2 regions of the Bradyrhizobium sp. LA6.1 genome follow, and region 2 is predicted to be linked to the other one. Evidence: predicted binding sites of a transcription regulator. Region 2 holds the regulator's gene; the other holds the start of a gene.
What was found. Region 2 encodes PhoB, which activates phosphate uptake and scavenging genes when phosphate is short. Its sites were predicted from a motif close to TGTCATNNANCTGTCAT; they were not measured.
Positions count from the first base shown of each region.

Region 1 (8,983 bases), on a different contig from region 2:
GAACGTCAGGATGCTCTGAGGATCGAACGTGAAATATCGCGCAAGCTCTGCCGTTCCGATCTGCACACCCGGTACCAGCCGGTGCGCCATTTCAGAAAGCGCAGCAATTTCGGAAGATTGCGCACATCGGACATCGACGTCCGGACTGAGCGGCAATGCATCGAAATCATGCCTTGCGGCAAAGGAGCCCCTTTCCATACTCATGTCACCCCTCTATCGTTCGAGGATTTAGTGCCCCGCTATGACGATGACCTTAGCGGTTGGGGATCTGGCGTATGCAGCAGTTATTGCACCGGGGTGCTGCTTTGATGCAGCACCGTGAAGAAGCCCTGGACGCGTCCTGGGACGATTTGAAACTCTTTTTAGCGTGCGCAAAATATAAAAGTTTCCGCAACGCGGCCGAAGAACTCGGCCTCACCTCCACCACGCTGATGCGCAGGATCGACCGGCTCGAAGAGAGCATCGACTGCAAGCTGTTCCTGCGCGACCAGAGCGGACTGACGCTCAGCGATGAAGGCGCTGCGATGATCGCCGACGTCGCGCATATGGAGCGTCATGCCTTCAACGTCTTCCGGCGTGCCTCGCGATCGTCGAACGACACGTCAGGCACCGTGCGTGTCGCGGTGACGGAAGGCCCCGGCAATTTCTGGATCCTGCCGCGGCTGATCGATTTCCAGAAGACCTATCGCAAGATCACCGTCGATCTGCGCTGCGCGATGGAGCAGGCCGACGTCGCCCGGCTTGAATCCGACATCGCGATCCAGCTCGAGCCGCCGACCAATCCCGACCTGATCGTCGCCAAGCTCGGCCGCCTGCACATCTATCCCTTCGTCTCCAGGGAATACGAGAGCCTCTACGGCGTGCCGGCGTCCCTCGCCGAGTTGAAGAACCATCGCATCATCAAGCAGAGCGCGCCGCAGGTCGACGACGGCGCCTACGCGCGCGTGCTTGGACTGAAGTCGCTCGAAGGCATCGTCGGGATCAAGACCAACTCTTCGGTCGGCGTGCTCTATGCGGTGGAGCGCGGCGCCGGCATCGGCTTCCTGCCGACCGTGTCGATCGCGCTCGGCGCACCGCTCGTTGCCGTCGATCTGGGCGTCAGCCACCACGCCGATCTCTGGCTCACCTATCACAAGGAATTCCGCAACTCCGAGCGCCACAAGATCGTGGTCGACTGGCTGAAGAAGATCTTCGATGCCAAGACCTATCCCTGCTTCCGCGACGAGTTCATCCATCCGAATGCGCTGGTGCCAATGATGACGGCCGCGCGCGAGGGCTTTGGGCTAACGGGTTATGTCGCGGCAACGCCGACGTAGACGCAGGGCGCGCTTCGCCCTCACCATCTGTATTCGAAGCCGACCGTGCCCTGATGCGACGTCAGCTCGTTGCGGAACTTGCCGTCATAGTTGATGTAGAGCCGCGCGACGCTGGTGAGGCTGAGCGAGGCCGAGGCGCCGGCATCCATGCCGTAACGGCTCTCCCCGATGCCGGGAACGACGATGCTCTGGGTTCCCAGGCTGACCTGCACCGATCCCAGGTTCTGGTAGAAATTGTCGACGAACTTGCCGTAGGCCGACAGGTCCAGGATCTTCTGGTCGTAGATGAAGTAGCGCCCGATCTCCGCGCCGATCATCACGCGTGCGCGAGAGAGTGCCGTGGAGCCGACGTTCAATGGATCGAGCCCTCCAGCCTCCTGGAACGCAGCGCTGGTGGCGCGCACATATTCGAGCGCGCCCTTGGGTACGACGCGCATCTGGTCCTGGGTCCAGTAGTAGCTGATCTCGGTCAGGCCACCGTCGATCGCAGCACGATAACCCGCGGTCGCAAGACCAACGCCGGTGTCCCTGCTGGAACGGACCTTGCCGAAACCGTGCACCACCGCGAATGCCCAGGTCCACGGTCCCTTGTCGACCGAGCCGTTGAAACCGATTTGCGTCAGGTCGAGCGTCGCCGACTGGAGCGCCAGCGGCACGTCGATGTCGGTATGGCTCTGGTCGACGGAGAAGCCGAGGTTGACGCCCGGCGCGACCCGCGCGCCGAAGCCGGCGACGCCGCCAAAGGTCTTGCGCTTGTCGCCGACGAAGTCGCCTTGCGCGTCGGTCCGGACCGAGATGCCATAGCCTTCGAACCAGGTGCGGTAGAGCGGATCCTCCGTGCTCGCCGAGGCGCCGCCCCCACCGGGATTGGTGCGCGATGCACGGTTGACGCCGCTAGAGGCCTGGTTGCCGAGCCGCTCCAGGAAATTGGAGCCAAGATTGAGCGCACTGTTGCCGGCCGACTGGTCGTAATTGGTCGCGGTCGGCATGGGGGTCGGTGACGCCGTGGGTGTCGGGGTCGGGGTCGGCGTGGGCGTCGGACTCTGCGCGAAGGCTGATGTCGCCGACATGGTCACGACGAGTCCAAGCGCCGTGACGAGCGCAGCCGCGATCCGGCGGACACGGCCCAGCCCAACCGTCTGCCGTGTCCCGGAGAGCTGCAGGGCGCAGCGCATGACGACTAATCCCGAAGCAAAGTGGCGGAGCGCAAAAATGCAACACGAACGGCGCGCGCTTGCGGCGATTTGTGCCGAACTGCCACGCAGGGTCAACCGGTTGGCGCGCTGGAGCGGGGCTATTGCCTCGATTGTGGTTCCCTTGCCACAGGTCGCAAATTGCAGAGAGCGACACCCGCCGCGATCTTGAAAGCCGTGCGCCGCTTGCTAACGCGCGAATTTCATGTTGCAATATTGGACACAATCGGAATTGGCCGCTCGGCTGTGCGTTTCGCGACATTGAGACTCGAACAGACTATCGGAAGCCCGTTTGTGGCGTGGCACGCGAAACTGCGGCCGCGTCTTTTTTGTATCTAGTGGAGGAGATGAGCGATGCCGCAAAAGGGCACCGTCAAATGGTTCAACCCGACCAAGGGCTATGGGTTCATCAAGCCGAACGGCAGCGATAAGGACGTGTTCGTCCATATCTCGGCCGTCGAGCGTGCCGGACTCTCGACCCTTAATGAGAACCAGGTGGTTGAATACGACCTCGTGGAGAACCGCGGCAAAGCATCCGCGGAGAACCTCAAGGTCTCCTGATTTCTCTCAAAGCTTCGCGCGAGAGATCATGACGATGCCCCCGGCTCTGCCGGGGGATTTTGTTTGCGAAGACGAAACACGGTGCGACGGCGCTTCAGCGCACCACTGGCGAAACCAGGAAGTTCTCCGACGGCCCGCTACCCGCCGTCTTGCACACATCGCCCTCGATCCGGACCTTGCCGGTCGCAAGCAGCCGCAGCGCTTCCGGATAGATGCGGTGCTCCACCTCGAGAATGCGCTCCGACAGCGTAGCGCCCGTGTCGTGGTCGCTGACGGGAACCGCGCCCTGCATCACGATCGGGCCTGCGTCGGTCTCGGGGATCACGAAGTGCACTGTCGCGCCAGACAGTTTGACGCCGGCGCGCAAAGCCTGACCATGCGGGTCCAAACCCGGGAACGACGGCAGCAGCGAGGGATGGATGTTGAGCATCCGCCCGTACCAGGCCTTGGTGAACTCGGCCGTGAACAGGCGCATGAAGCCGCCGAGACAGATCAGCTCGATGCCGTGCTCATCGAGCGCGGCCTGCAGCAGCCTTTCGAAGCCGGCCCGGTCCTTGCCGAACGGTTTGCTCTCGATCACCAGCGTGTTGACGCCGCTCGCCTTGGCGCGTTCGAGCCCCAGAGCGTCGGCCTTGTTCGAGATGACGAGCGAGATTTCCGCCGGAAAATCCGGTGCAGCAGCGGCCCTGATCAGCGCGGACATGTTGGAGCCGCGGCCGGAGATCAGGATGGCGACGCGCCGCTTCATCACAGCGCCAGTCATCACGGTGCCAGGTCGAGGTGGCCGTTATAGACGACGCGATGCTCGCCCTCGGCCGGAATCACGGTACCAAGCTGCGCCACCGTCTCACCGGCATCGCTGAAGACCTGCACGACCTGATCGACCTTGTCGGGCTCGACGATCGCGATCATGCCGATGCCGCAGTTGAAGGTGCGCAGCATCTCGAGCTCGGCGATGCCGGCTTGAGCGGCCAGCCATTTGAACACCGGCAGCACCGGCAGGCGCGCCAGATCGATGCCGACGCCGAGATCTTTCGGCAGCACGCGTGGAATGTTGTCGGTGAAACCGCCGCCGGTGATGTGGGCGAGCCCCTTTACCGCGCCGGTCTCGCGGATCGCGCGCAGGCAGGATTTGACGTAGAGCCGTGTCGGCGTCAGCAGCGCGCCGCCGAGCGTCATGACCGGCGCGAACGGGGCCGGCGCCTCGAAGCTGAGGCCGGACTGCTCGACGATCTTGCGCACCAGCGAGAAGCCGTTGGAGTGCACGCCGGACGAAGCAAGGCCGATCACGGCATCGCCCGCGGCGATGTCCTTGCGCGGCAACAAGGTACCGCGCTCGGCGGCGCCGACGGCAAAGCCGCCGAGGTCGTAGTCACCGTCCTTGTAGAGGCCGGGCATCTCGGCGGTCTCGCCCCCGATCAGGGCGCAGCCGGATTCGCGGCAGCCTTCGGCGACACCGGCGACGATCGAGGCGGTCGCCTCCGGGTCGAGCTTGCCGCAGGCGAAATAGTCGAGGAAGAACAACGGCTCGGCGCCCTGCACCACGAGGTCGTTGACGCTCATGGCGACGAGGTCGATGCCTATCCCGCCATGCAGGCCGGTCTCGATCGCGATCTTGACCTTGGTGCCGACGCCGTCGGTCGCGGCGACCAGGACGGGGTCCTTGAAACCGGCCGCCTTGAGGTCGAACAGGCCGCCGAATCCGCCGATCTCGGCGTCGGCGCCGGGCCGCGCGGTGGCGCGCACCATCGGCTTGATCAGATCGACTAGGCGGTTGCCCGCGTCGATATCGACGCCTGAATCGGCGTAAGTGAGGCCGTTTTTGCGGTCGGTCATGCCCGATTTCCAGTGGGTTTGCGGCTGGTTACGTCGAATTCCGGGGACGCGCAATGGCAAGCGTGGCGCCCCGCCCTATACTATGTAGATATCAACCGGTTCAGCCTTCAAACGGGCCGGATTCGAGGTCAGGCCGGGTGCCAGGAAGCGCCGCGTGAGTATTCCGAATATCATTACCCTGGGCCGCATCATGCTGGTCCCAATCATCGTCTGGGCCATCGTGTCGAGCCAAATGGAGGTTGCGTTCGCCGTCTTCCTCATTGCCGGCGTCAGCGACGCGGTCGACGGCTTCCTCGCCAAGCGCTTCAACATGACGAGCGAGCTCGGCGCCCTGCTCGATCCGCTCGCGGACAAGGCGCTGCTGGTCTCGATCTATCTGGCACTGGGGATCTGGGGCGACATCCCGCGCTGGATCGTGATCCTGGTGGTGTCGCGCGACATCATGATCGTCGCCGCCGTGATCGTGTCCTGGCTGTTCGACAAGCCGGTCGAGATGAAGCCGTCGAAGGTGTCGAAGCTCAACACCGCCGCCCAGGTGGCCTATGCGGCGCTGGTGCTGGCCTCCCTGGCCTTCGGCTTCAAACCGGCGCCTTATGATATGATCCTGATGGGCCTCGTCACGGTCTTCACGCTCTCTTCCGTGTCGCTCTATCTCGTCGAGTGGCTGCGGCACATGAGTACGATCGGAGCCAAGTAGCACGATCGAGGCCAAATGAGCCGGGATGCGGCCCCGCAAAAGGCCAACTCCCGCTCGATGACGTCGAATCTCTTCAAACGAAGCCGGCGTGCCGGCACGGAGCACAGCAAGCGTGGCAGGCCGCGTTCATCCCCGACAATTGGCATTCTCGCTTCCGCACGCGGAAAGCCTCAGCCGGGATAATTTCCTCGAAGGCCCCGCCAACGAAGCCGGTCTTGCCCTCATCGACGCCTGGCCTGAATGGCCGAACCGGATCATGTGGCTGGCCGGCCCGGAAGGAAGCGGCAAGAGCCATCTCGCCGCGATCTGGGCCGAGGCTTCCGGCGCCCGCTCGACCACAGCCAATGGGCTGACCGCCGAAAACGTCCCGGGCGCGCTCGCCACCGGCGCGCTGGTGGTCGAGGATCTCAGGGCAAAAGAGCTCGACGAGCGGGCCCTGTTTCATCTGATGAACCTCGCCCGCGAGGATGGGGCCTACCTGCTCTTCACCGGCCGCGAGGTACCGGCGTCGCTCGAGATCGAGCTGCGCGACCTGCGCTCGCGGCTGCGCGCGGTGCCTGTGATCTCGCTGCTGCCGCCCGACGACCAGCTCTTCCGCGGCCTGATCGTCAAGTTCTGCGCCGACCGCCAGCTCGCCGTGGATGAGAGCGTGGTCAGCTACCTCGCTACCCGCCTGGAGCGCTCTTCGGCGGCCGCACGGGAGGCCGTTGAGCTGCTCGACAGCGAGGCCCTGCGCCTCGGTCGCCCCGTCACGCGGGCGCTGGCCGCCGAGCTGCTTCGGGACGCCTGACCCTTCCGCCCTGGCTCCAAGGCCGCTTGACGCGGCGCAGCGGCGGAACATCAATGTCATCGAAACGTCATCGGACTAACACATGCTCCCGCCGGTTTTGCGCATAAGTCGCAAATTGGGGCGAACTGGATGGATCGACTTCTGATGGACTCTGCGCAAGCTGTTGAAATTAAAGAAAAAGCCCCGGAGACCGAGGGCCTGCCGGCGATTGCCTCAAGTCCCGAGCGCTTCATCAATCGCGAGCTCTCCTGGCTGCACTTCAACCGCCGCGTCCTCGAGGAAGCGGTCAATCCCAGCCACCCCATGCTGGAGCGGGTGCGATTCCTGTCGATTTCAGCGAATAACCTCGACGAGTTCTTCATGGTCCGCGTCGCCGGCATCAAGGCCCAGATCCGCGAGGGCATCGCCGAGCGCAGCCCCGACGGCCTGACGCCGTCCGAGCAGCTCGCGCTGATCAACCGCACCGTCTCGCAGCTTGCCTCCGACCAGCAGGCGATCTGGCGCGACCTGCGCGGCACGCTGGCCGACGTCGGCATCGTGCTGGTCGACGGCAAGGACGTCACCAAGGCGGAACGGACCTGGATCGAGGACTACTTCCTCAACAACGTGTTTCCGCTGCTGACCCCGCTCGCGATCGACCCGGCTCACCCCTTCCCGTTCATTCCGAGCCTCGGCTTCACCATCGCGCTCCAGCTGACGCGCGCCGCCGACGGCAAGCAGATGAACGCGCTGATTCGTATGCCCGGCAAGATCGACCGCTTCATCCGGTTGCCGGCCGAGGGCAAGGTCGTGCGGCTGATCTCGCTCGAGCAGGCGACCGGGCTGTTCATCAACCGCCTGTTCCCCGGCTACAATCTCCACGGCCAGGGCGCCTTCCGCATCATCCGCGACTCCGAGCTCGAAATCGAGGAAGAGGCCGAAGACCTCGTCCGCCTGTTCGAGACCGCTCTGAAGCGCCGCCGCCGCGGGTCGGTGATCCGGCTCGAGATCGACGGCAAGATGCCGGAGGAGCTGCGCAGCTTCGTGCAGCATGCGCTGTCGGCCGCCGACGACGAGGTCTTCCTGGTCGACGGCGTGCTCGCCATGAACGAGCTCTCGCAGCTCACCCGCCTCGACCGGCCCGATCTCGAATTCACCCCTTACGTACCGCGCCATCCCGAGCGCGTGCGCGAGCATGGCGGCGACATCTTTGCCGCGATCCGGCAGAAGGACCTCGTCGTCCATCATCCCTACGAATCCTTCGACGTGGTGGTGCAGTTCCTGCAGCAGGCCGCCCGCGATCCCGATGTCGTCGCGATCAAGCAGACGCTCTACCGCACCTCCAACAACTCCCCGATTGTGCGCACGCTGGCGGAAGCCGCCGAAGCCGGCAAGTCCGTCACCGCGCTGATCGAATTGAAGGCGCGCTTCGACGAGGAGGCCAACATCCGCTGGGCCCGCGACCTCGAACGCGCCGGCGTGCAGGTCGTCTACGGCTTCCTCGAACTGAAGACGCACGCGAAGCTCTCGATGGTGGTGCGCCGCGAGGGCGGCGGCCTCACCACCTACGTCCACACCGGCACCGGCAATTATCACCCCGTCACCGCACGTATCTACACCGACCTCTCCTACTTCACCTCGGATCCGACCATCGGCCGCGACGCCGCGCGCGTGTTCAATTTCATCACCGGTTATGCCGCGCCGAGCGATCTGGAAAAGATGGCGGTGTCGCCGCTGACGTTGCGCAAGCGCATCATCGAGCACATCCAAGGCGAGACCGCGCATGCGCGGCATGGCCGCCCCGGCGCGGTCTGGATGAAGATGAATGCGCTGGTCGACCCCGACATCATCGACGCGCTCTACGAGGCCTCACAAGCCGGCGTCCAGGTCGAGCTCGTCGTGCGCGGCATCTGCTGCCTCAGGCCCGGCATTCCAGGCCTGTCGGAGAACATCCGCGTCAAGTCGATCATCGGGCGCTTCCTGGAACACGGCCGAATCTACTGTTTCGGCATGGGCCAGGGCCTGCCGAGCGCGAAAGCGGCTGTGTATATCTCCTCGGCCGACATGATGCCACGCAACCTCGACCGCCGCGTCGAGGTGCTGTGTCCGCTGCAAAATCCCACGGTGCATCAGCAGGTTCTCGAACAGATCATGGTCGCGAATCTGAAGGACAATGAGCAGAGCTGGCAATTGTTGCCGGACGGGTCCTCGACGCGTATGAAGACCGCGAAGGGCGAGGAGCCTTTCAACGTCCACAACTACTTCATGACAAATCCGAGTCTATCTGGCCGTGGAAAGTCGCTCAAGGAATCCTCGCCGCGCCGTCTCACGCGCCGTAATGAACGTCATCAATCTTGATCCGGGATCGAGGACGTGAAGCGGCCGCGTAAGCGCGGCTCGAGCGTCGCGGTCATCGATATCGGTTCCAACTCTGTCCGTCTCGTCGTCTACGAGGGACTGACGCGGAGCCTCATTCCGATCTTCAACGAGAAGACGCTGTGCGGCCTCGGGCGCGAGGTGCAGAGCACGGGCCTGCTTGCTCCCGATGCCGTCGACAAGGCGCTGACCTCGCTGAAGCGGTTCCGGGCGCTGTGCCGCGTCATGCAGGTCG
Region 1 is NZ_JBEPQK010000018.1:65,858-74,840, forward strand. It holds gene ABIB99_RS33820 (hypothetical protein) at 1-204, opposite strand, end outside; gene ABIB99_RS33825 (LysR family transcriptional regulator) at 276-1,316, shown strand; gene ABIB99_RS33830 (autotransporter outer membrane beta-barrel domain-containing protein) at 1,337-2,491, opposite strand; gene ABIB99_RS33835 (cold-shock protein) at 2,864-3,070, shown strand; gene purN (phosphoribosylglycinamide formyltransferase) at 3,165-3,818, opposite strand; gene purM (phosphoribosylformylglycinamidine cyclo-ligase) at 3,833-4,906, opposite strand; gene ABIB99_RS33850 (CDP-alcohol phosphatidyltransferase family protein) at 5,061-5,603, shown strand; gene ABIB99_RS33855 (P-loop NTPase family protein) at 5,716-6,393, shown strand; gene ABIB99_RS33860 (RNA degradosome polyphosphate kinase) at 6,538-8,730, shown strand; gene ppx (exopolyphosphatase) at 8,746-8,983, shown strand, end outside.
Region 1: a site for PhoB is predicted at 6,448-6,464, ahead of ABIB99_RS33860 (RNA degradosome polyphosphate kinase). Genes of this name have one in related genera too.

Region 2 (8,983 bases):
GTCGACATAGCGCGACAGCACGCGCGCCGTGTCGGCGATGGTCTCGCCGCGGCCGAGCTGCATCTCGGCGCCGGTCAGCATGATGGGCTCGCCACCGAGCTGGCGCATGGCGACGTCGAACGAGACGCGGGTGCGCGTGGACGGACGCTCGAAGATCATCGCCAGCGTCTTGCCTTCCAGCGGCTTCACCGGCTGGTGCGCTTTCTGCTTCGCCTTCATGGCGGAGGAGGCCGCGAGCATGCTCTTGAGCTCCGACAACGGGAGCTCGTTGATATCCAGAAAGTGCTTCGGGGACTTGCTCATCAGCTTGCCGCCCGCTTGGTCTGACTGGACGAGATCGCGGCGCAGGCGCGCTCGAGCCGCCCGACGCTGTCCTCGATCTCGGCTTCGGTGACGATCAAGGGCGGCAGGAAGCGCACGACATTGTCGCCGGCGCCGACCGTGAGCAATTTTTCGTTGCGCAACGCCGCGCCGAGATCGCCTGACGGCACCACGGCCTTGATGCCGATCAGAAGGCCTTCGCCGCGCACTTCGCTGACGATGTCGGGATAACGATCGATCACGGAGGCGAGCTTCTGCTTGAGCAGCAGCGACATCTTCTGCACGTGGTCGAAGAAGCCGGGCTTGAGCATGACGTCGAGCACGGCGTTGGCAGCTGAGATCGCGAGCGGATTGCCGCCGAAGGTCGAGCCGTGCGAGCCGGGCCCCATGCCGGCAGCCGCATCCGCGGTCGCCAGCACCGCGCCGATCGGGAAGCCGCCACCGAGCGCCTTGGCCAGCGACATCACGTCAGGCGTGACGCCGGTGCGGCGATGCGCGAACAGATCGCCGGTGCGGCCCATGCCGGTCTGCACCTCGTCGAACGCGAGCAGCAGGCCCTTCTCGTCGCAGAGCTGGCGCAACGCCCTCAGGAAGGCGGGCGTTGCCGAACGCACGCCACCCTCGCCCTGGATCGGCTCGATCAGGATGCCGGCGGTCTGCGGACCGATCGCCTTCTTGACGGCTTCGATATCGCCATGCGGGACCTGGTCGAAGCCGTCCATCGGCGGGCCAAACCCTTCGAGATATTTTGCCGAACCGGTCGCGGCGAGCGTTGCCAGCGTGCGGCCGTGGAAGGCGCCTTCGAAGGTGATGATGCGGTAACGTTCCGGATGACCCTTGGAGAAGTGATGATGGCGGACGAGCTTGATCACACCTTCCAGCGCTTCGGCGCCGGAATTGCAGAAGAACACGAAGTCCGCGAAGCTTTCGTTGCACAGACGCGCGGCGAGCTTCTCGCCGTCCGGGCTCTGGAACAGGTTCGACATGTGCCAGAGTTTGGTGGCCTGCTCCTGCAACGCCTTGACCAACGCAGGATGAGCATGGCCGAGCGCATTCACCGCCACGCCCGAGGTGAAATCGAGATAGCGATCGCCATTGGTCGCAATCAGCCAGCAGCCTTCACCGCGCTCGAAACCGAGGTCGGACCTGGCAAAAACGGGGAGCAAATGCGGCGCTGCGCTGTTAGTCATGACGATCACTTGAATGTTGCGGACGGTGTGAGCGTGCATTGCGCAACGCACCATTGACCGGCCCGGAAAACGAAACGTGCCGCCTTTTAAGGGCGGCACGTGTGACTATCTTATGCCTGGTGAAACCGGTGTCAATGCCGCCCGGAAAGCCTCGCGAAACGCAGAATCCGTAGTCTTGCGGTGGCGATTTTGCGTATTTCCGCCACGGAACATGTGGAAGCGAGTCGGCGGACTCTTGCGCGTGAGTCACGCCATATTGTAGCGTTTGGCTTGTCAGATACGACATCTCGTGCAGCAGTTCTGATCCTCTAAGTCCTCATGTACCGGCGTAAGCGTTCGGGCGCATCTGGTGCGCCCGGCGAGCCTTAAGGGATTCTGGCGGCACGGGTTTTTCGAAGCTTAGGCATTCGCCGTGCGGCCGCCAGGATGGCAGGCGCCGGCGAAGGAAAGGGTGCAATGACCGTTTTGACCTGGTCGGATGATCGCGTCGAGCAGCTGAAAAAGCTCTGGGAGGCCGGGCTTTCGGCCAGCCAGATCGCCGCTGAACTCGGCAATGTGACCCGCAATGCCGTAATCGGCAAAGTGCACCGGCTCGGCCTGTCGGGCCGCGCCAAGAGCCCTTCATCGGCAGCGCCGCGGCCGCGCAAGGCGCGCCCCGCCCAGCACATGATGCGGGTGACACGCCCGATCGCGCGCGGCAACACCGCGCTGGCGCAGGCCTTCGAAGTCGAGGTCGAGGCCGAACCGGTCACCTACGACAACGTCGTGCCGATGAGCCAGCGGCTGTCGCTGCTGGAGCTGAACGAGGCGACCTGCCACTGGCCGGTCGGCGATCCCTCGAGCCCGGATTTCTTCTTCTGCGGCGGCAAGGCGCTCTCCGGCCTGCCCTACTGCGCCCAGCACTCGCGCGTGGCGTATCAGCCCGCGGCCGATCGCCGGCGCGCGCCGGTGAAGCCGGGTCCGCGCTGAGGTATCGGATTAGCTGACTACGAAGACGGCGCCGTCACGCGATGACGGCTCAACTCACTCGGTGTCGTCCCTGCGAACGCAGGGACCCATAATCCCGGCGCGTAGTTATTGCGCGGGATGATCACTCCGAGTCGTCGCCAAACCACTCCCTGTGGTTATGGGTCCCCTGAGTTCACAGGGACGACATCGAGGATGCGGTGGCAGCCCGCTAAATCACGTCTGCCACAGCAACCCCTTACGCCTGCTCCGCCTTCGCAAAACGATCGTCCAGTGCGTAGCCCGCGCCGCGGACGGTGCGGATCGGGTCCTGCTCGCGGCCGAGATTGAGCAGCTTGCGCAGGCGGCCGATATGGACGTCGACGGTGCGCTCGTCGATGTAGATGTCGCGGCCCCAGACGCTGTCGAGCAGCTGCTCGCGCGAGAACACGCGGCCGGGATGCTCCAGGAAGAACTCCAGCAGACGATATTCGGTCGGACCGAGATCGATCGGCCGGCCCGAACGCGCCACGCGACGCTTGTCGCGGTCAAGCTCGATGTCGCCATAGGCGAGCACCGTGGCAAGCCGCTCCGGGCTGGCGCGCCTGAGCAGGCCCTTCACGCGTGCCAGCAGCTCCGGGACCGAGAACGGCTTGACGATGTAGTCGTCGGCGCCGGTCGCAAGGCCCCGCACCCGCTCGCTCTCCTCGCCGCGCGCGGTGAGCATGATGATCGGGAGCTGCTTGGTCTCGGGCCGGGTGCGCAGCCGCCGGCACAGCTCGATGCCGGAGAGGCCCGGCAGCATCCAGTCGAGCACGATCAAATCGGGGATGTGCTCCTTGAGGCGGGTGTCGGCGTCGTCGCCGCGCATCACCGTCTCGACGTCATAGCCGTCGCCTTCGAGGTTGTAGCGGAGAAGCTCGGTGAGAGCTTCCTCGTCCTCAACCACCATAATGCGTGCGCCCATGGTGTTCGTCGCTCCTTAAGTGTTCGGGACCGTCGTGGCGAAGGTCGTCATGTCGCCCTTCGGCCGCTTGTCGGTGATCGCCTGGCCCTCGATCATGTAGAACACGGTCTCGGCGATGTTGGTGGCGTGGTCACCGATGCGCTCGATGTTCTTGGCGCAGAACATCAGATGGATGCAGAACGAGATGTTGCGCGGATCCTCCATCATGTAGGTGAGGAGCTCGCGGAACAGCGAGGTGCAGATGGCGTCGACTTCCTCGTCGCCCTTCCACACCGCCATCGCCGCCGGCAGATCGTGCGCGGCATAGGCATCCAGCACCGACTTGACTTGTTGCTGCACGAGGTCGGTCATGTGCTCCAGACCGCGGAACAGCTTGAGCGGATGGAAATCCGTCTCCAGCGCCGCGACGCGCTTGCCCATGTTCTTGGCGAGGTCGCCGATCCGCTCGAGATCGGTCGCGACGCGCATGGCGCCGACGATCTCGCGCAGATCCACCGCCATCGGCTGGCGGCGCGCGATGGTGAGAACGGCGCGCTCCTCGATCTTCTTCTGGAGCGCGTCGAGCTCGGCGTCGATGGTCACGACGCGCTGGCCGAGCGCGACGTCGCGGCGGATAAGCGCGTCGACGGAATCGACGATCATGCGCTCGGCGATGCCGCCCATCTCGGCGACCAGGCGCGTGAGCTCCTGGAGGTCGGTGTCGAAGGCCTTTGCGGTATGTTCAGAACCCATGTTCCGTCTCCTCAGCCGAACCGGCCGGTGATGTAATCCTGCGTGCGCCGGTCGGTCGGCGACGTGAAGATCTTGCTGGTGTCGTCGAACTCGATCAGCTCGCCGAGATACATGAAGGCGGTCTTGTCGGAGACGCGCGCCGCCTGCTGCATGTTGTGGGTGACGATCGCGATCGTGTAGTTCTCGGACAGCTCCTGGATCAGCTCCTCGACCTTGGCGGTCGAGATCGGGTCGAGCGCCGAGCAGGGCTCGTCGAACAAGATCACCTCGGGCCGCACCGCGACCGTGCGGGCGATGCAGAGGCGCTGCTGCTGGCCGCCGGAGAGCGACAGGCCGGAGGCGTTGAGCTTGTCCTTGACCTCGTTCCACAGCGCGCCACCGCGCAGCGCCTTCTCGACGCGGTCGTCCATCTCGGACTTCGAGATCTTCTCGTAAAGGCGGATGCCGAAGGCGATGTTCTCGTAGATCGTCATCGGGAACGGCGTCGGCTTCTGGAACACCATGCCGACGCGGGCGCGCAGCAAATTGAGGTCCAGCTTGGGGTCGAGGACGTTGGTCTGGTCGAGCATGAGCTGACCGGTGACGCGCTGGCCCGGATAGAGGTCGTACATCCGATTGAAGATGCGCAGCAGGGTCGACTTGCCGCAGCCCGACGGGCCGATGAACGCCGTGACGCGGTTGGTGCCGAGCGCCAGATTGATGTTCTTCAGCGCGTGGTGCTCGCCGTAATAGAAATTGAGGTTGCGCACCGTCACCTTGGCCGGAGCTTCGGGCAGCACCGGCGCCTGGGGCAAACCACCGGCCGCGCTCATCGATACGGAAAGATCACTCATTTTGCGGTCCTCTCGGCGCTCAGAATGCGCGCGCCAATATTCAGGGCAAGAACGGTCAGGGTGATGAGCAGCGCGCCGCTCCAGGCGAGCTGCTTCCAGTAGGCGTAGGGGCTCTGCACGAAATTATTGATGGTGACCGGCAGGTTCGCCATCGTCTTGTTCAGACCCAGGCTGAAGAACTGGTTCGACAGCGCGGTGAAGAGCAGCGGCGCGGTCTCGCCGGCGACGCGGGCGGTGGCCAGCATCACGCCGGTGATGAGGCCCGAGCGCGCCGCGCGATAGGCGATGCGCTTGATCACCAGCGAGCGCGGCAGGCCGAGCGCCGAGGCCGCCTCACGCAGTGCGTTCGGCACCAGCAGCAGCATGTCCTCGGTCGTGCGCAGCACCACCGGGATGACGATCACCGCAAGCGCGAGGCAGCCGGCAATCGCCGAGAAGCCGCGCATCGGCACCACCACCGCACCATAGATGAACAGGCCGATGATGATCGAGGGCGCCGAGAGCAGGATGTCGTTGATGAAGCGGATCACCGAGGTCAGGCGGTCGTTGCGGCCGTACTCGGCGAGATAGGTGCCGGCGAACAGACCGAGCGGCGCGCCGATGCCGACGCCGAGCACGGTCATGATGATCGAACCCACGATGGCGTTGCGCAGGCCGCCCTCGGTCGAGCCCGGAGGCGGCGTGTCCGCAACGAAGAGCTCCAGGTTCAGGCCGGCAATGCCGTTGTAGAGCAGCGTCATCAGGATCAGCGCGAGCCATGTGACGCCGAAGGCAGCGGCAGCCAGGCAGAGCACACGGATGACGATGTCCATGCGGCGGCGGCGTGCGTAGATCGGGTTCATGTTACTTCCCCGCCTTCTTTTCAAGACGCATCAGCATCAACCGTGCAGCCGCGAGCACGAAGAATGTCAGCACGAACAGCAGCAGGCCGAGCAGGATCAGGCCGGACTGGTGCAGGCCGTCGCTCTCGGCGAACTCCGATGCGATCGCCGCCGAGATCGTGGTGCCCGGGGCAAAGATCGACGACGAGATGCGGAACGAGTTGCCGATGATGAAGGTCACCGCCATGGTCTCGCCGAGCGCGCGGCCGAGCGCCAGCATGACACCGCCGATGACGCCGACGCGGGTGTAGGGGATCACCACGCTGCGCACGACTTCCCAGGTGGTGCAGCCGACGCCGTAGGCGGCTTCCTTGAGCACCGGCGGGACCGTCTTGAACACGTCGACCGAGATCGAGGTGATGAAGGGCAGCACCATGATGGCGAGGATCAGCGCCGCGTTGAACAGGCTGAGATAGGACGGCGGGCCTGCGAAGATCGCGCCCAGCACGGGGACGCCGTCGAAGATCTTGATCATGAAGGGCTGGAACGTGTTGGCCAGGAACGGGCCGAGCACGAAGAAGCCCCACATGCCGTAGATGATCGAGGGAATGCCGGCGAGCAGCTCGATCGCCATGCCGATCGGGCGGCGCGCCCATTGCGGGCAGAGCTCGGTCAGAAAGATCGCAATGCCGAGACCGACCGGAATGGCGATCGCCATCGCGATGAAGGAGGTGATGAGCGTGCCGTAGATCGGGCCGAGCGCGCCGAGCACGGGCGGATCTGCCGACGGCGCCCAGCGCTGCGTCCACAGGAAGGCGAAGCCGTATTCCTTCATCGCCGGGAACGCGCCGACGATCAGCGAGATGATGATGCCACCGAGGATGAGGAGCACCGAGATCGCGGACAGCCGCGTGATCCAGTAGAAGGTGAGGTCGCCGAGCTTGAAGGCGCCCAAGGCCTTGGCGCGGTCATACGGTCCGGCGTCGTCGATTACATCGCTCTGAACGGCCATCTCTGCCACGCCGATCCCCTGTGCCCGTTTGATATACGCTTGTTGTCGGTCTTGTTGTTGGTCTTGCGCTCCGGATGCGGCGCGAGGCCGATCCGGAGCGGAGGTCTTGTGAGATCCCGGCGCCCAGTCCGGGACAAGAGCGCTTAGCTCTTGATCTCGGCAGCCCAGGTCTTCTCGATCAGCTGGACGACCGGGTCCGGCATCGGGATGTAGTCGAGTTCTTCAGCCGCCTTGCCGCCGCTCTTGAAGGCCCAGCGGAAGAACTTGATGGCTTCCTGCGAGGCTGCCTTGTCGGTGGCATCCTTGTGCATGAGGATGAAGGTCGCCGCCGTGATCGGCCAGGACTTGTCGCCGGGCTGGTCGGTCAGGATGACGTAGTAGCCGGGCGCCTTGGCCCAGTCGGCATTGGAAGCCGCGGCCTGGAAGGCCTCGACGGTCGGCTGCACCGGCTTGCCGGCCTTGTTGACGAGACCGGTGTAGGTCAGCTTGTTCTGCTTGGCATAGGCGTACTCGACGTAGCCGATCGAGTTCTTGGTCTGGCTGATGTTGCCCGACACGCCTTCGTTGCCCTTGGCGCCGACGCCGACCGGCCACTCGACCGCCGTGCCCTCACCGACCTTGCTCTTCCAGTCCGCGCTGGCCTTGGCGAGGTAGTTGGTGAAGTTGAAGGTGGTGCCCGAACCATCCGAGCGGCGGACCACGGTGATCGCGTCCGACGGCAGCTTCACGTTCGGATTGAGCTTCTTGATCGCGGCGTCGTCCCACTTGGTGATCTTGCCGAGATAGATGCTGGCCAGGGTCTCGCCGTCGAACACCAGCTCGCCGGGCTTCACGCCCTCGATGTTGACGACCGGAACGATGGCGCCCATCACCATCGGCCACTGGACGAGGCCGTCCTTCTCGAGCTGCTCGGCCTTGAGCGGCGCGTCGCTGGCGCCGAAGGTCACGGTCTTGGCCTGGATCTGCTTGATGCCGCCGCCGGAGCCGATCGACTGGTAGTTCAGACCGTTGCCGGTCTCCTTCTTGTAGGCGTCAGCCCACTTGGAATAGATCGGGAACGGGAACGTCGCACCGGCACCCGTGATGTCGGCAGCAAACGCCGCCGTCGCCGATGCGGCGACCAAGCCGGCAGCGACGATAGTTTTGATGAAATTCATGGTGGTCTCCATACAGGGGAGCGAAGCGCCATCCGCGCCCGATCGCGCTCCCCGTGCCGCCCCTTTAGGAGCGGTCGGCTGTGCTTTTACGAAGGTTTCGTGACAGCTGGATGACACGGCCAAGCGATTGAAATCGCTTGAATATCAGGTTGAAGCCGCGGTCTTCGCCTGGGGAAAACAGGCCGTGAAAACGGCGCCCTGCTTGGGCACGCTCTCGATCAAAAGCCGGCCGCGATGGCGGTTAAGAATATGTTTCACCAGCGATAATCCGAGCCCCGTCCCGCCCTGCGAGCGGCTGTCGCCGACGTCGACCCGGTAGAACCGCTCGGTCAGTCGCGGCAGATGCTCGGGCGCGATGCCGGGTCCGAAATCGCGGACCAGGACCCGGATTTCCTGAGTTCCATCAGTGGCTGCCGCGGCGGCCAGCGACACGATGACACGTCCGCCCGACGCCCCGTATTTGAGCGCGTTCTCGATCAGGTTCTCGAACAGGCGGAGCAATTCCTCGCGATCGCCCGCGATCATCACCGGGGTCTCAGGCAGATGGGTTTCGACCTCGACCTGGCGCTCCCGCGCCAGCGGCTCGAGCCCGTCGGCGACCTGGAAGATGATCGGCAGCAGGTCGACCAGGGTGTCGGGCCGCACATGGGCCGACAGCTCGACCCGCGACAGCGAGAGCAGATCGTCGATCAGGCGCGCCATCCGGGTCGCCTGGTTGTGCATGATGCCGAGGAACCGCTCGCGTGCCTTGGGATCGTCCTTGGCCTGGCCCTGGAGCGTGTCGATGAAACCCGACAGCGCGGCGAGCGGCGTGCGCAGCTCGTGGCTGGCATTGGCGACGAAGTCTGCGCGCATCTCCTCGACCCGGCGCAGCGGCGTCTGGTCGTGGAATGTCATCAGCATGCATTTGTCGGCGCCGCCGAAGGAGGTCGGCACCGGCACCGGTGTGATGGTCAGCTCCATCCAGCGGTCGACCGGCACATGGTCGAGATAGGTCGTGCGCCG
Region 2 is NZ_JBEPQK010000021.1:37,939-46,921, forward strand. It holds gene argF (ornithine carbamoyltransferase) at 1-303, opposite strand, end outside; gene ABIB99_RS36525 (aspartate aminotransferase family protein) at 303-1,511, opposite strand; gene ABIB99_RS36530 (GcrA family cell cycle regulator) at 1,968-2,480, shown strand; gene phoB (phosphate regulon transcriptional regulator PhoB) at 2,716-3,423, opposite strand; gene phoU (phosphate signaling complex protein PhoU) at 3,439-4,155, opposite strand; gene pstB (phosphate ABC transporter ATP-binding protein PstB) at 4,167-4,988, opposite strand; gene pstA (phosphate ABC transporter permease PstA) at 4,985-5,830, opposite strand; gene pstC (phosphate ABC transporter permease subunit PstC) at 5,832-6,821, opposite strand; gene pstS (phosphate ABC transporter substrate-binding protein PstS) at 6,965-7,978, opposite strand; gene ABIB99_RS36565 (ATP-binding protein) at 8,123-8,983, opposite strand, start outside.